Regions from separate parts of the Oceanobacillus sp. GQ8 genome, predicted to be linked through region 3. Evidence: a T-box and tRNA genes for the amino acid it is inferred to sense, from the RefSeq annotation. Region 3 holds a T-box; the other regions hold tRNA genes.
The links. A T-box is a leader RNA that pairs with one kind of tRNA and senses whether it is charged. The one in region 3 lies ahead of argS (arginine--tRNA ligase), so its partner is inferred to be a tRNA-Arg.

Region 1: it encodes a tRNA-Arg, which carries the amino acid that the T-box ahead of argS (arginine--tRNA ligase) is inferred to sense. The anticodon was not compared.
Region 2: it encodes a tRNA-Arg, which carries the amino acid that the T-box ahead of argS (arginine--tRNA ligase) is inferred to sense. The anticodon was not compared.

Annotation. Positions count from the first base shown of each region.
Region 1 covers NZ_JCAXEV010000003.1:571,964-577,081, reverse strand. The annotation lists gene AC6CHS_RS11670 (fumarylacetoacetate hydrolase family protein) at 1-742, opposite strand, end outside; gene aroD (type I 3-dehydroquinate dehydratase) at 763-1,518, opposite strand; gene AC6CHS_RS11660 (shikimate kinase) at 1,702-2,214, shown strand; tRNA gene AC6CHS_RS11655 (tRNA-Arg) at 2,335-2,410, opposite strand; gene AC6CHS_RS11650 (ABC transporter ATP-binding protein) at 2,581-3,612, shown strand; gene AC6CHS_RS11645 (ABC transporter ATP-binding protein) at 3,581-4,561, shown strand; gene AC6CHS_RS11640 (ABC transporter substrate-binding protein) at 4,612-5,118, shown strand, end outside.
Region 2 covers NZ_JCAXEV010000002.1:68,211-73,328, reverse strand. The annotation lists gene tnpB (IS200/IS605 family element RNA-guided endonuclease TnpB) at 44-1,195, shown strand; gene AC6CHS_RS05365 (deoxynucleoside kinase) at 1,272-1,955, opposite strand; gene AC6CHS_RS05360 (deoxynucleoside kinase) at 1,992-2,636, opposite strand; tRNA gene AC6CHS_RS05355 (tRNA-Arg) at 2,838-2,910, shown strand; gene AC6CHS_RS05350 (PAS domain S-box protein) at 3,190-3,957, shown strand; gene AC6CHS_RS05345 (DUF6366 family protein) at 4,148-4,339, opposite strand; gene AC6CHS_RS05340 (dicarboxylate/amino acid:cation symporter) at 4,656-5,118, shown strand, end outside.
Region 3 covers NZ_JCAXEV010000005.1:258,031-263,148, reverse strand. The annotation lists gene argS (arginine--tRNA ligase) at 1-1,547, opposite strand, end outside; T-box leader at 1,588-1,799, opposite strand; gene AC6CHS_RS16535 (GNAT family N-acetyltransferase) at 1,845-2,306, opposite strand; gene AC6CHS_RS16530 (hypothetical protein) at 2,494-2,658, shown strand; gene AC6CHS_RS16525 (alkaline phosphatase family protein) at 2,664-4,166, opposite strand; gene prpB (methylisocitrate lyase) at 4,409-5,118, opposite strand, start outside.

The DNA of each region.
Region 1 (5,118 bases), on a different contig from region 3:
GGTAAGGAATATCGAAAATCAAATGCTTTGTGTTCGATGCTTGGCGTTCTTCCCCATTTACAAATGTCTTTATTGCCAAATTAGCCGGATCAGGAATTTCATCTGCTGTTACAACCCATGGCCCAATAGGTGTACTGCGGTCAAGGGTTTTCCCCTGTAACCACTGCGGTGTACGTTTTTGTAGGTCTCGAGCAGAAATATCATTTCCTATTGTATAACCAAGAATATATTCACCAACATTTTCTTTATGTACATTGGAAGCTTCTTTGCCGATAACAATAGTCAGTTCAGCCTCATAATCAAGCTTGCTTGTTAAATGGCTTTTCTTAATGGCGTCCTCTGGCCCAATCAATGCATTGGAAAATTTCGCAAATAAGACGGGATAGTCTGGTACGTCACTTTTCATTTCTGCTGCATGCTCAGCATAATTTTTCCCCACACAGATGATCTTTCCAGGTCGTGAAATAGGCGAACCCAATTCGACCTCTCCCCTATCAAACTGCAATGGCTCCCCTTGTGTACGTTCAACAAAGTCCACAGCCTGTTTTGCTAGATCTAATGTATCTGGCCCAGCGAAAAAAAAGGCATTCGGGTCTGCTGGGAAATTCTCTGTAGCTTCTCCTCCTTGCGCAATCTCCATCTGTCTAAATGCTTCTTCTAGGTCCATTACTTTCTTTTTATCTAACATTGCCCCAATCCGAAATGGCGCATTTTTCCCTTTTCTATAGCTAACAAGTTTCATATTCTCACCTCTTTAATATTTTAGGAATGTTGATGGATAATATCTTGTACCTCTCTTAGTTGTGAGACGGAAATCTGACCAGGTGCAGATTGTTGCTTTCCTGCAGCAAATGTAGCAGCACTTCCAAAAACTTCTCCGGACAGACGGCTTAATAAACCTAGTTTCCCCATCGCCATAGTAATGACAGGCAGTCCTGATTCCTTCGCCTCCTGGGTCACATCCAATAGTGTTAGCAAATCCTTCACCGTTTGTGGCATTACGGCAATTTTAGGAATATCTGCACCAATTGAAACCATTTTTTGCAAACGAAAAAGCAAGGTTTCCTTTGCAGGTGTGTGGGTGAATTCATGGTTAGACAGGATAACCTTTACGCCTTGCTGTTTTGCATGGTTCATCATTTCTCGTAGCATGGTTTCATCTGTAAGTAATTCCATATCTACGAGTTCTACTCGTTTTGTATCGAGTACAGCTTTTATTAGATTAAAATAGTCCACTAAGGACATAGGGCAATTACCGCCCTCTTGTTCGGTTCGAAAGGTAAATAACAGTGGTGTGTTAGGTACCTTCTCGCGAATTAGGCTTAGCATATGCTCTACTGCAGCGTAATCTGCCACTCTATTAAAAGTATCTGCCCGCCATTCAATAATATCCGGATTCAGCTCTTTAATATAAGCGATCTCTTCCAGCAATTCGCTCTCAGAGTCTCCTGTAATGGGAACAATTATTTTTGGGGTCCCTTCTCCTATTGTAATGTGTTGTACCTTTATTGGTTTCATTTGTTATCCTCCAGTAGTATTTCTCTAAACCTATTCTATCATTTTAGCCCAACATTTTCAGATAATTTACAAGCTGTCTCTTTATATTATAAAAAAGGTGAATCTCTTACCATACAACGTTACAATATGATATCTTTCCCCTATACTAGAATAAATTAATTACATTGCGAAATGAGGGTGACCATGGAGCGAGAAGACAAGAAGAGCATTGCTTTAACTGGATTTATGGGGGTTGGGAAAACATCTATAGGACAAGCCTTAGCGAAAAAAACAGGGAGACAACTCATCGATATCGATGCAGAGATTGAAAGAGCACAACAGCTTCCTGTGCCGGAAATTTTTCGTAAATATGGCGAAGAATATTTTCGGGAAAAGGAAAAAGAAATGATTCAATCTTATAGTCAGGAAAAAAAGAAGGTTCTATCTTTAGGAGGCGGAGCGTTTCTGCAGCCTGAAGTGAGAGAAATTTGTATGGCATCCTGTTATGTTATCCATTTGGAACTATCCTGGGATAAATGGGTCGATCGGTGTGAACAACTCATCGAGACAAGACCCGTGCTACAAGGGAAGAGTCTTGATGAAATGAAAACTCTGTTTCATGCTAGAGAAAAAGTCTACCAGGAATACCATCTAAAAATTAACACGGACTATTTATCCATCGACGAAGCGGCCGACGAAATAATACATTCCTTATAAAGTGAAACTTCAATCAGTGGGGGTTTCATTCTTCCCCCACTGATTGTTAGTTGAACGAAGATAAATGAAAAAGAGACAGCTCTTGGTTTTTTTCCAAGAGCTGTCTCTTTCTTTTTATAGCGCGCCCGAAGGGATTCGAACCCCCGACAAACCTGGTACCGGAAACCAGTGCTCTATCCAACTGAGCTACGGGCGCAAATTCTATTTTTAAAATAAGACACATAGGCTATTATAACGCCCCTGAATATTAGATACAAGCTTTTTATAAAAAAAAGGCACGAAAGTACTGTTTTTTAACTAGTAAGTTATTAAACCGTGGGCATGTTTCATATAATTTATTAGCAGCAATCTATGAGGAGGAGTCCTATGCAAATTGATTCATCACTTCTTGAAGTAAGAAACCTGCATACACATTTTTTTACCAAGTCCGGTGTGGTGAAGGCAGTTGACGGGGTGGACTTTTCTGTGAAACCTGGAGAAACACTAGGAATAGTTGGCGAATCCGGTTCTGGAAAAAGTATCACGGCATTATCTATTCTTGGACTGATACCCTCTCCCCCTGGCCGGATTGTGGAAGGAGAGGTTTTATTTAAGGGAGAAGACTTATTAAGAAAATCACCCAAGGAGATGAGAGCCATACGTGGAAAGGAAATTGCAATGGTTTTTCAGGATCCGATGACTTCCCTTAACCCAGTACTTACCGTAGAAAGACAGCTGGTTGAAACCATTTTGGCACATGAAAAGCTAACTAGAAAACAGGCATTTGATCGGGCATTGGAGTTACTAGATCTCGTTGGAATTCCCGATGCACGAAACAGGATTCGTAATTACCCTCATGAATTCAGTGGGGGAATGAGGCAACGGGTTATGATCGCAATCGCTTTATCATGTAATCCGTCTCTGCTCATTGCAGATGAGCCAACTACCGCTTTAGACGTAACCATTCAAGCGCAAATTTTGGAGTTATTTAAGAAAATGCAGAAAGAACTCGATATGGCACTCGTTATGATTACACATGATCTTGGAGTGGTCGCCGAAGTTTGTGACAGGGTGATGGTAATGTACGCTGGAAAGCCAGCAGAGTACACGGAGACAAAAAAGTTATTCGATAATGGAAAACACCCTTATACACTTGGTCTCATGCACTCGATTCCTAAAATCACTGAAAAGAAGCAAAAACTTGAAGCTATTTCCGGGATGCCACCTGATTTGCGTTCTCTCCCTACTGGCTGCAATTTTGCACCACGATGTAAATTTGCAATGGAAAGCTGTCTGCATGCAGATCCCGAGTTAAAGAATGTAGAAGATAACCATGCAGTTAGATGCTTCCTTCATGACAAAGTTATTAGCGAGGAGGAATCCTTCAATGAAACCCCTATTGGAAGTGAAAGGTCTTAAAAAGCATTTTCCTACAAAAGGTACTTCGCTATTTTCACGTAATAAAGACATGGTAAAAGCAGTGGATGACATCTCTTTCACTGTAAAAGCTGGAGAAACACTGGGACTTGTGGGGGAAAGTGGCTGTGGCAAATCTACTGCTGGTAGATCTATTTTAAAATTGACCGAACCAACAGAGGGACAGCTCATCTATAAAGGAGAGGATATAACGGCTTTTCGCGGTGAACGTATGCGAAAGCTGCGACAGGAAATGCAGCTAATTTTTCAGGATCCTTATGCTTCCCTGAATCCAAGGAAGACAATTGAGCAGATCATTACGGAGCCAATGAAAATATTTCAGATGGAAAAAGCAGCACGTAAGCAAAAGCTGGACCGCTTACTAGATGTAGTTGGCTTAAGTTCCTATCACAAATCACGCTATCCCCACGAGTTTAGTGGCGGACAGAGGCAGCGTATCGGGATTGCCCGTTCATTGGCACTAGATCCTGAACTTGTCATATGTGATGAACCGGTTTCCGCCTTAGATGTATCCATTCAAGCCCAAGTTATAAACCTGTTAGAAGAACTTCAAGAGGAGTTTAAACTAACGTACATTTTTATTGCTCATGATTTAAGTGTTATCCATCATATTAGTGATCGAGTGGCGGTTATGTATTTAGGTGAACTGGTTGAGATTGGAGAGGCAGCAGAAGTCTATCAATCTCCTAAGCATCCTTATACACAGGCACTTCTATCTGCTGTACCAAAAGCAAACCCTCATCAAGAAAAGGAGAGAATCATCTTAAAAGGTGATCTACCATCCCCAGCGAATCCACCAAAGGGGTGCAAGTTTCATACTCGTTGTCCATTCGCAGAAGCAATTTGCCGCAGTGAAAAGCCAACTATGAAACAAGTGTCTTTAACAGGGCAAATGGCTGCCTGCCACTTTGCAAAGGAGGTGGTGAATTAATCATTTTGCTTCTAGAAACGTTGAAAGAAATCATACGAGGGGGATAAATAGTGATAAACAAAAAATGGTTAGGAATACTGGTCTTGTTGTTTGCAATGCTGCTTGCTGTCAGTGCATGTACTGGAGATGACACGGATTCTAGTAATGAAGAATCCAATGAAGAATCAGCAAATGAGGACGGCACAGAAGATGTAGCTGGTGAAAAAACACTTATATTCGGTCGTGGTGCGGATTCCATTCAATTAGACCCATCAAAAGTAACCGATGGCGAATCAATTTATGTTACAAATCAAATTTATGACACACTTGTACGTTACGAGGAAGACAGTACGGAAGTAAAACCTGCACTAGCAACAGAGTGGACGCCTAGTGAAGACGGGTTAACCTGGACTTTTAAGCTTAGAGATGATGTAACTTTCCATGACGGAAATGATTTCACAGCAGAAGATGTTGTATTTAATTTCGAGCGTTGGGCTACATCTGCGGAATATATTTATTACGGCTACATGTTCGGAGCTTCGGAAGAGGACTTAGGTGGGATTATAGAATCCGTGGAA
Region 2 (5,118 bases), on a different contig from region 3:
GCTATAATAGATTTAATATTTATATAAGAAAGTTGTGAAAAATATGTCTATTCACAAAGCCTATAAGTTCCGGATCTACCCAAATGCATTACAAGAAGTCTTCATTGCGAAGACGATTGGTTGCTCCCGTTTTGTGTTCAATCATTTCCTAAATCAATGGAATGAAGCTTACACGAAGAGGGGAAAAGGATTGACATATAAGGCTTGTTCCGCCCAGCTTACACAACTCAAAAAGCAATTGGTATGGCTTCAAGAAGTGGATAGCATAGCCGTGCAGTCATCGCTTAAACACTTGGCTGATTCTTATAACCGCTTTTTCCAAAAACAGAATAAAGCGCCACGGTTTAAGTCAAAGAAAAATCCTGTTCAGTCTTATACGACAAAGTGCACCAATCATAATATAGCGGTGGTTGGGAACAAACTCAAATTGCCAAAATTGGGTCTTGTCAGATTCGCCAAGAGCCGGGAAATTGAGGGACGTATCCTGAACGCTACGATAAGGCGCAATCCGAGTGGAAAATATTTTGTTTCGGTTTTAGCTGAAACAGATGTAAAACCATTAGCCAAAACAGGTTCTGCTGTTGGAATTGACGTCGGACTCAAGGATTTTGCCGTTCTTTCGGATGGAACAGTATATAAAAATCCGAAACATTTTCGTACATTAGAGTATCGATTGGCAAAAGAGCAGCGTACTCTATCACGGCGAAAAGAGTGGGCGATAAAGCAAAAACGAGCCTTACAGGACGCCAAGAACTATCAAAAGCAAAAGCGTAAAGTAGCACGCCTCCATGAGCGTATCAGCAATGCACGGCAGGATTACCTGCATAAAATTTCTACTGCTATTGTCAAAAACCACGACATTATCGGAATCGAAGACTTGCAGGTGTCCAACATGCTGAAAAACCAAAAATTAGCAAAAGCTATCAGCGAAGCGAGCTGGTCACAGTTTCGACAGATGCTGGAATATAAAGCGACTTGGTATGGAAAGCACGTGATAAGCGTTGCCAGGAATTTCCCGTCCAGCCAGCTTTGTTCCACACCAAATTGTGGCTATCAAAATAAAGCCGTTAAAAATCTCGGGTTGCGCCAATGGGTTTGCCCCCATTGCAACGCACATCATGACCGGGACAAAAACGCAAGCTTGAATCTTAAAAACGAAGCGTTACGACTTCTAACTGCGGGGACGCAGGGATAGCCTAATAACATAACTTTCGGTTACGAAGGTGTTCTTAGGAATCCCCCACTTCAAACGTCTGTTAAGTGGGGATCATTCAATTCATAAGTTCTCTGGATTTCCAGCGTCTGGATTGCTGGATAAAATGGCCAATTTTTTCAAGGATTGGCTCAATGGAATCTTCTTTTTTCATTAGATCATAATCTGAGATATTAATGCGCAAAATTGGACAGGCATTAAAGTTATCAATCCAATTGGTATAACGGTTGTACATTTCTTCCCAATATGAATTAGGTGTGCTTTTCTCCATTTCCCTACCACGTTCTTGAATACGGTCCACCACTTCATCAAATGAACCTTCTAAATATATAAGTAGATCAGGGTGTGGGAAATAAGGGGTCATCACCATGGCTTCAAATAGATTGGTATAGGTGTCATAATCTGTTTTTGACATCGTTCCATTTTCGTAATGCATCTTAGCAAATATACCAGTATCCTCATAGATAGAACGATCTTGGATAAAGCCACCACCGTATTCAAAAATTTTCTTTTGTTCTTTGAAGCGCTCAGCCAGGAAGTAGACTTGTAAATGAAAACTCCAACGCTCAAAGTCTGCATAGAAATTTTCCAAATATGGATTTGTGTCCACTTTTTCAAAGGATGTTTTAAACTGTAATGCATTCGCCAAGGCCTTTGTCATCGTCGATTTCCCGACACCAACTGTACCGGCAATTGTAATAATGCTGTCATTTGGTATAAGGTATTTTTCTCTTAAATTCATTGGTAGTTCCCCTTTTTTCTTATTTACGCTATTCACCTATCGCCTCATTGCACGGAAACTTTGCAGTTGTTTATCGACCTGCTCTATAATCCCATCCAAATCATGCTGATGCTTTACAAAATCAACCTTGTCTCCATCAATTCGAATCACGGGGATATCTGGATGGAGTATTTCAAATTCATTCATATAGTCCTCATAATCCTGTGCAAGCTGTGCAAGATAGGATGCTTTAATGTTCTGTTCAATATCCCGTCCACGCATCTGGATACGTTCGAGAATGGTATCCAAACTCGCATGCAAATAAATCATCATGTTAGGGACAGGCATATCACGAGTTAAAATATGATATATTTGTTCATACTTCTCAAACTTATCTGGTTGTAAAGTACGCTTTGCAAAGATCATGTTTTTCGATATATGATAATCCGCTACAGCGGCTTTGTCCTGGTTTAAATACTTTTTCTCGATATCCTCGAGCTGTTTAAATCGATTGCATAAAAAAAACATTTCTGTTTGAAAGCTCCACTCGTCAATATCATCATAGAATTTACCGAGAAAAGGGTTTTCCTCAACAATTTCCTTTAATAAGTGAAAGTCATAATGAACAGAAAGTTTTTTAGCTAGGGATGTCTTTCCAATCCCGATTGGTCCTTCTATTGCGATAAAAGGAACTCCTGACATGGCTATTCCTCCAATCCATATTCCATTGAACAAGATGTATTATATTTTACCACACAACGGTTGCCCATACCATGTGAAAAAATGTTATGCTTTTCAAATTGCCCTCCTTTTTGTATAATGATTTGTACGTTGAATAAAAGCGCTGGAGCTGGATGTGGCGAATACTGGTAGTGATTAGTAAGTATGTAGCATTTTTTTCGGGCCCTCGTAGCTCAGGGGATAGAGCATCGGTTTCCTAAACCGTGTGTCGCAGGTTCGAATCCTGCCGGGGGCATTACGAGTAACAACGATGGTATTTATAGATGTGGATATTATGGATACTTTACGCCCTCTTTCCGTTTTTTTGGAAAGAGGTTTTTTTGCGTTGTCTAAATAAGGCAATCGAGATTAAGCAAAAGTAAGAGTAGAGAGCCAAGGTATTATGTATTTAATATGCTTCTATTTAATCAGACGCTATCTAATAATGTCATTAGTAAATATACTCTGATATAATGGACAGATTCGTTATAGTAACTTGGCTTAAGTTAAAAGCTGTTGTTTGGGAGGGAATATCATGCGTAATAAAATCTCAGAAATCGACTATCTTCAGGTTATGGAATACTCTTTGGATCCTCTAATCATTCATACTGATTATCAAATCATTTATATAAACCGAGCGGCTGAGGAACTTTTTGGAGCAGATAAAAGTGAGGTTGTTGGGTCTAGTCCATTAGATATCTTTCAAGAAACTTCAAAGGACTCGATTAGGAATAGAATACAATCTGCCTATGGGCGTCCGGCAGATGTTATTGAGGAAACGGTTTATAGAGTGGATGGAACGACAGTGGAGGTTGAACTATATTGTCACCCTATAGTAGTCGAGGGTAAAAGGGCTATACAAACGTATGTAAGAGACATTACAGAACGGAAAAAAGCTGATCAAAGGCAAATAGAAATGACGGCACAAGTAAATGAATTATCTGCTACTCTTGTACCATTACTCAACGGATTAGCAATTCTCCCGTTAGCAGGCAATTTTGATGATCAAAGAGCAAGACAGCTTGTAGATATTGTACCATCAAAGGTTCAAGCTCAAAATATAAGCTCTTTAATTATTGATTTCTCTGGTATCTATAATCTTGATAATGTGGTGGCAGATCACCTTTTTAAAATAAACAAGGTACTATCTCTGCTTGGCGTGCAAACCATTATCACAGGGCTACGACCTGAGTTAGCGTTGGTAGCAACAAATCTCAACTTGAATTTGACCTCTATCCCAATAATGACTACCGTAAAGGATGCACTTTCATACTTGGGGATAGAGTTTAAGAATAATAATTAATTCTTTTTGAAGAGAATTAATTCATAAAGATATCCCTACTTAGAACACTAATTTGGTTGAATCTCCATTCCTTGCTCTCTATGAGTATTCAAAATGGAGATTTCGTTTTGTTTTGCACAGGTATGTTTATCTTCTTTTCTTTTAAAAGCACGTAATAGATCATCTCTTTTAACATAAGATAATGAAGGTATTAAATAACAAATATCGATACGACGAAAAAGCCAATTATCATCAGGATGATTAGGAGTAAAGTCCCCTTCCAGCCTAGAGCACCAACTAAATCAGAAAGAACACTTCCATGAATACTGCTAGAAGGTCTCTTTAATTCTTCCTGTCTTAATCTTTCTCTTCTTCTTTCAGGAGTTTCCTTATCGTCACTCATTCCCATCCCTCCCTTTTATTATCTAATAATTCTAACATATATAAGTGCCTTCTTTGCATAAAGTTATTCTGAGCATTTTAATTCCATCCTTCAATTCGGTACATTTTCGTTACGAAATATGGGGTTATATTACCATTTTCGATAGAATAAAAATATGGTAAAATAGCATATACTGGTAGTCTATGCTTTATACAATAGGTTCAATCCTGCACATGTATTCCAAATCTATTTTTATCATTTCTAGCAATCTCCCACACAGACCTAAACATTCCAAGTTATACAACAAAAGAATAAAACATAGAAAGGAATTAAGGCTATGAGTCTAACAAAAAAAATTATTATTGCGCTAATTCTCGGTGTTATTACGGGAATTGGTCTAAGCTTTGCACCATCATCTCTATATGGTCCACTAGATACTTACTTATTAGGCCCTGTAGGTCAAATATTTTTAAACTTAATTATGATGATTGTCGTTCCAATTGTATTTGTGTCCATTGTACTAGGTACTGCTGGTCTTGGTGATCCGGCAAAGTTAGGAAAAATTGGTATACAGACAATTCTTTTCTATATGGTTACAACAGCTATCGCCTTAATTATTGGGCTTGGTATCGCCTATATTCTGGAGCCAGGAAAAGCTGGGACGTTCGATACGAGTAATGTAGAGTACGAGTCTCAGGAAGCACCACCAATTATGGATACATTAGTTAACATTATCCCTCAGAACCCAATAGAAGCGATGACCTCAGGGAATATGCTACAGATTATCGCATTTGCTATCT
Region 3 (5,118 bases):
CGGCATAACGAGATAAGGTAGGTTGCAATCTCAGAAGGTTTTGCCTGTTCATAGCTTTCTTGAACTTTATACGGGAAATCCATCAGCTTTTTCACTACAGACCAACTAGGCTCATCTGACAACCCATCAAGGCTTTCATTACCCTTATAACGATTCGAATTTCTTAGAATGGAACAGGCTCTTGCATGCGTATACTGCACATATGGACCGGTCGCACCCTCAAATCGCAGCATGTCCTCAAGGGAAAATTCAACAGAATGCTGTGGCTCTGTTTTTAAATCTTGAAAAATGATTGCCCCAATTCCAATATCGTGGGCGACTTTAGATTTGTTTTGCAAAGTAGGATTTTTCTCTTCAATACGCTTCTCTGCCATCGCAATCGCTTCTCTTAATACATTCTCTAAAAGGACGACCTTTCCCTTTCTTGTTGACATCTTTTTACCGTTTTGCAAAATAAACCCGAAAGGAAGATGCTGTAGCTGACTTGCCCAATTAAACCCTAACTTTCGTAAAACAAGGAAGACTTGCTGAAAATGGAGACTTTGCTCCTGTCCAACAACATAGACTGATTTGGCAAACTGATATTTTTTATGTCGGTAGATGGCAGCAGTCAAATCTCTTGTCGCATAAAGTGTTGCCCCATCTGACTTGCGAATTAGACAAGGCGGTAAATTATGTTGTTCCAAGGAAACGACTTCTGCTCCCTCAGAATTAGATAGCAACCCTTCTCCCTTTAGTAACTGAATCGTTTCCTCCATTTTATCATTGTAAAAAGCTTCCCCATTGTATGAATCGAAGGTTACGTTTAAAAGCTTGTAAATCCCTTTAAATTCTTCCAAGGAGACTTTTCGAAACCACTGCCATAATTCCAAAGCTCTCGCATCCCCTTGCTCAAGTTTAAGAAACCAGAGACGTCCTTCCTCTTCCAACCTTGAGTCCACTTCCGCTTCCTCATGAAAACGAACATAAAGCTTTAATAGTTCCTTAATTGGTTCTTGGCGAACATCTTGTTCATTTCCCCATCGATGATAAGCAGCAATGAGTTTTCCAAACTGTGTGCCCCAATCTCCTAAATGATTAATACGTACCGCCTTGTAACCGCATTTTTCTAATATATTGGCATAAGCGTTTCCTATTACCGTGGAACGGAGGTGGCCCATTGAAAAGGGCTTTGCAATATTGGGAGAAGAAAAGTCTATGGTTACCTTTTCTCCTTGCCCTATAGACAGTGACCCATATGCTTCTTTTTTTGTTTGGATGTGTGCTAATACTTCCTTACTAACGCGTTTCTTATTTAAAAAACAATTTACATAGGGTCCTTCAGAGACGGTTTTACTAAAATAAGAAGCTTTTGTTTTAGTTGCAAGTTCCGTTGCAATGGAAGCTGGATTTTTCTTGTATACCTTTGCCAGTTCAAAACACGGAAAAGCAAGATCCCCTTGTTCCTGATACTTAGGTAACTCTATTCTCTTTAATACTTCATCCTCTGTTAATACCCCTACCGTACTTTCCGCTATTTTCTTAGCAAATAACTGTTTACCCTTCACCCCATCATCTCCTTTTGAATATAAAAAAATCCCGCCTCTATATAGAGACGAGATTACCCGCGGTACCACTCTTTTTGTTCAAATTGAACCAAGCTTAAAATGATTAACGTTCATCAACCGGCACACCCTACTAGCACTCGTTCAGGCTGCTTCTCAGAAGTCCGCTTCATTATCACTGTTCTGTTAGGCTCACACCAATCCCTAACTCGCTTAAGAATCTATGATAATTACTCTCTTCTTCACAGAATTTACTTATAATTTTTGTAATCATAGCTGAAATTACGCTTCATGTCAACTCTATAAATGATATTTCATTCCTTCATGAGAATCTATAAAGCCTAACTTTTTATAAAATCGAAGTGCGTCTGGCCGCTGTTTATCTGTCGTCAGTTGCAGGATATGGCATCCTTTTTCCTTTGCACGTTGAATAGCCCATTTCATGAGCTGCTCTCCAATTCCACTCCCACGTGCCCCTGAATTTACTCTAACACTCTCAATTAAAGCCCTCCACCCACCTTGGTAGGTTAAATACGGGATATAGGTTAGCTGGAGAACCCCGATAACTTTTTCACTTTTTACCGCGATAACTAATTCATTGTTATGATCCTGATCAATTGCCTGAAAAGCCTCCAAGTAGCACAAAGGTAGTGGCTGTTCATAACGCTCTCGCCTTCTCCCAAGCTTATCATCTGCAAGCATTTGCACAATCTCGCTTACATCCTCTTCCCTAGCTATACGAAAACGAACAGTTATGTCCATAGTCATCCCCACCTGTTTTTCTTTTATCATACCCCGCTATCTACTCTCCGCATAATACCAATTCATAATCGAAGTCAATAAGTAAGGATAATACTTTACCCTTCTCGTTTACTAGATTTGAACATATGTATGCTCCATCCAAGCAGGAGAACCGCCAGGAGGAAAACTGCTGGAAAACTTTGATACCATGTTGCTTCATTTTGTAGAAGAAGTCCGTCATAATGTAGAAAATAGCAGTATGACTGCACCCACTGAAGAAGGAAAATACTACTGTAACATTATTACAGAATGGGATGGTGAACTGATTGGAACAGCAATATATGCTTTTGCTATATTAGTACGTGAAGAATAATGTCCTCATAATTTTGGATCGTCCTTTTTAGAGTGGAATTGATTCATGATTTGCTGGAATATAAACGCCTTTAGATCTACAAATCGTGGATAAATGGGCTTGTCCGTTGAACCTGCAATAATTAACGGTACGAGCGACTCCTGTTTATGCAAGGAGCCGTGCGCTGCCCCTGCCAAATGAAATGGTGTCGACTGGGCCTTGAATTCACATCCTGGCTTGGCATTTACCACAATAAACCGACCCGATTGGGAATGAAGGGCACCGTACAACCTGGATAAAGCATCTGGAAACTTACCAAAGGCAAGTCTGTCTCCATCGGTCCTTTTTAAATCAAGCACTTCAAGATCCCCTTCAATATGCCAGCTTTGACCATAAATATCTTGTGTGCATCCACCTGGAGAAAAGGTTAAATGTCCATCTACTATCCCAGATTCAACTTGAATACTGTTTTGATCCTTCCAGGCAATCACATCAATTCGCTCATCCGCTTTAAGGGGCTCTATTAATGGTGACAATGGCAGCTTTTCATCTAGCACGTAAATATAAGCCATACGTTGGTTCACACTAAAAACGAGTTGATCTTTTTTCTGAACAGGGCGTTGAATCTTTGCGATCCGATAATTAGAGAGTGATTTGCGTAAATCAATCACAACTTGCTTGTAACTCATCCCAGAAGGTGCGTGGCCATTATCACCAATTACAAGCCAGATATTCTTTTTTAGAGCTTCTTCCCAGCTTGAGTATAGGTTTAATGTCTTTTGTATTTCACGGTCAATTTTTGTAATTCCTTTTATATCCATGGGTCCTCTAAAATGAATCCGAGCGTCCAAGTCCTGAAATATACAAAAGGTAAAGCCCGGAAGTTTATTCGTGTGAATTAAATGGCGTAGCTCCCGTGCCGTAAATTTGTGATTCCCTGCAGCTAGCTGTGTAGGAAAACCCCATCTCCTAATTTTAGAAAAGACACCCAAGGAAAAAACAGGCGTCGTCTGACTAATCCAGGTGCCCTTTTCAAATCTCGTTAATCCACGCAGTAACAGAGGTGCCTTCAACCTTTTAGGCGTATTTCCCCGATAGACGAACGAATTAATAGACGCTGAGGACACCCCTTCTTTTGCAAGATCTTCATAAATGGTAGTTACTGCTGTACCCATATGCTCATTATTTAGTCGGTAGAGCATGTTATGTATAGATTTGCGCATACCAATTCGAAAGGTCTCCCTAACGCCAGTTCCATAGTTAACAAATTGCTTTTTGTTCGTATCAAACCAATTCAGACCCGGAATATGATGTTGATCAGGGTAGGTGCCTGTTAAAAGGCTACTATCTATAGTAACGGACATGGTCGGATACGAGCTGACCATCTCAGGAAAATAGGTACCATTTTCCATTAGGAACTTTAGTGCTGGTGCACGCCCTGTCTGAACAGCTACCTCAAGTGGATAGGACATTAATGAATCTATGTTTAACAGTATTACTGGCTTTTCCGGCTTTTTGTATTGGGGCATTTTGCTAATCTTCCTCTCTATACAATGTTTGACTAGCCCTAGTTTAACCAGGCATCTTGAAACAATCCACATAGAGATTCACTTTGTGGTGTTCTGGTTTCACTTGTCTCGCTCTCGATTCTCTTTGTCTCATTCTCGATTCTCTTTGCCTCACTCTCGATTCACTCCACAGCAAGCATGTCCACAAAACAAAACTCCCCTAGCAAGAAAGACTCACCTTGCTAAAGGAGTTTCAATTCTACCTATTTATCCAGCACCGTCTTGGCGATGTTCTGGTCTAACTCTTCGAAATCATGATAGGAAATTGTTTCGTATAGCTCTTTTCTTGTTTGCATATCTGAGACACCTTCCTTTTGTGTCCCTTCCTCTTTTATTAATTGGAAAATCCGTTCATATGCCTTTGCCGCTACGCGTAATGAGGTAACTGGATAGATCACCATCTTAAAGCCCATATCCTGAAATGCTTCGGCAGAAATATATGGTGTTTTACCAAACTCGGTCATATTCGCAAGTAAAGGGACATCCACCTTCTCGGCAAAGAGGCGGAATTCTTCATCTGACTGTAGGGCCTCTGGGAATATCGCATCTGCTCCTGCCTCCACATACGCTAATGCGCGCGCTATTGTTGCCTCCATGCCTTCATCGGCTCTGGCGTCCGTTCTAGCGACAATGACAAGAGAAGGTGCTGCTTTCTTAATGGCCTGGATTTTTTGCGCCATTTCCTCTGTCGTTACAAGTTGTTTTCCATTTAAATGCCCACATTTCTTTGGAAGCTGTTGGTCCTCAATTTGTACGGCAGCTACGTTTGCTTCTACCATTTCCCTTGCAGTACGTGCGACATTAAGTACCCCGCCAAATCCTGTATCAATATCAACCAACACAGGAAGGTTCGTTGCACGAATAAGATCACGTGCCCTATCAGCCATCTCAGTTGAGGTGACCATTCCTAAAT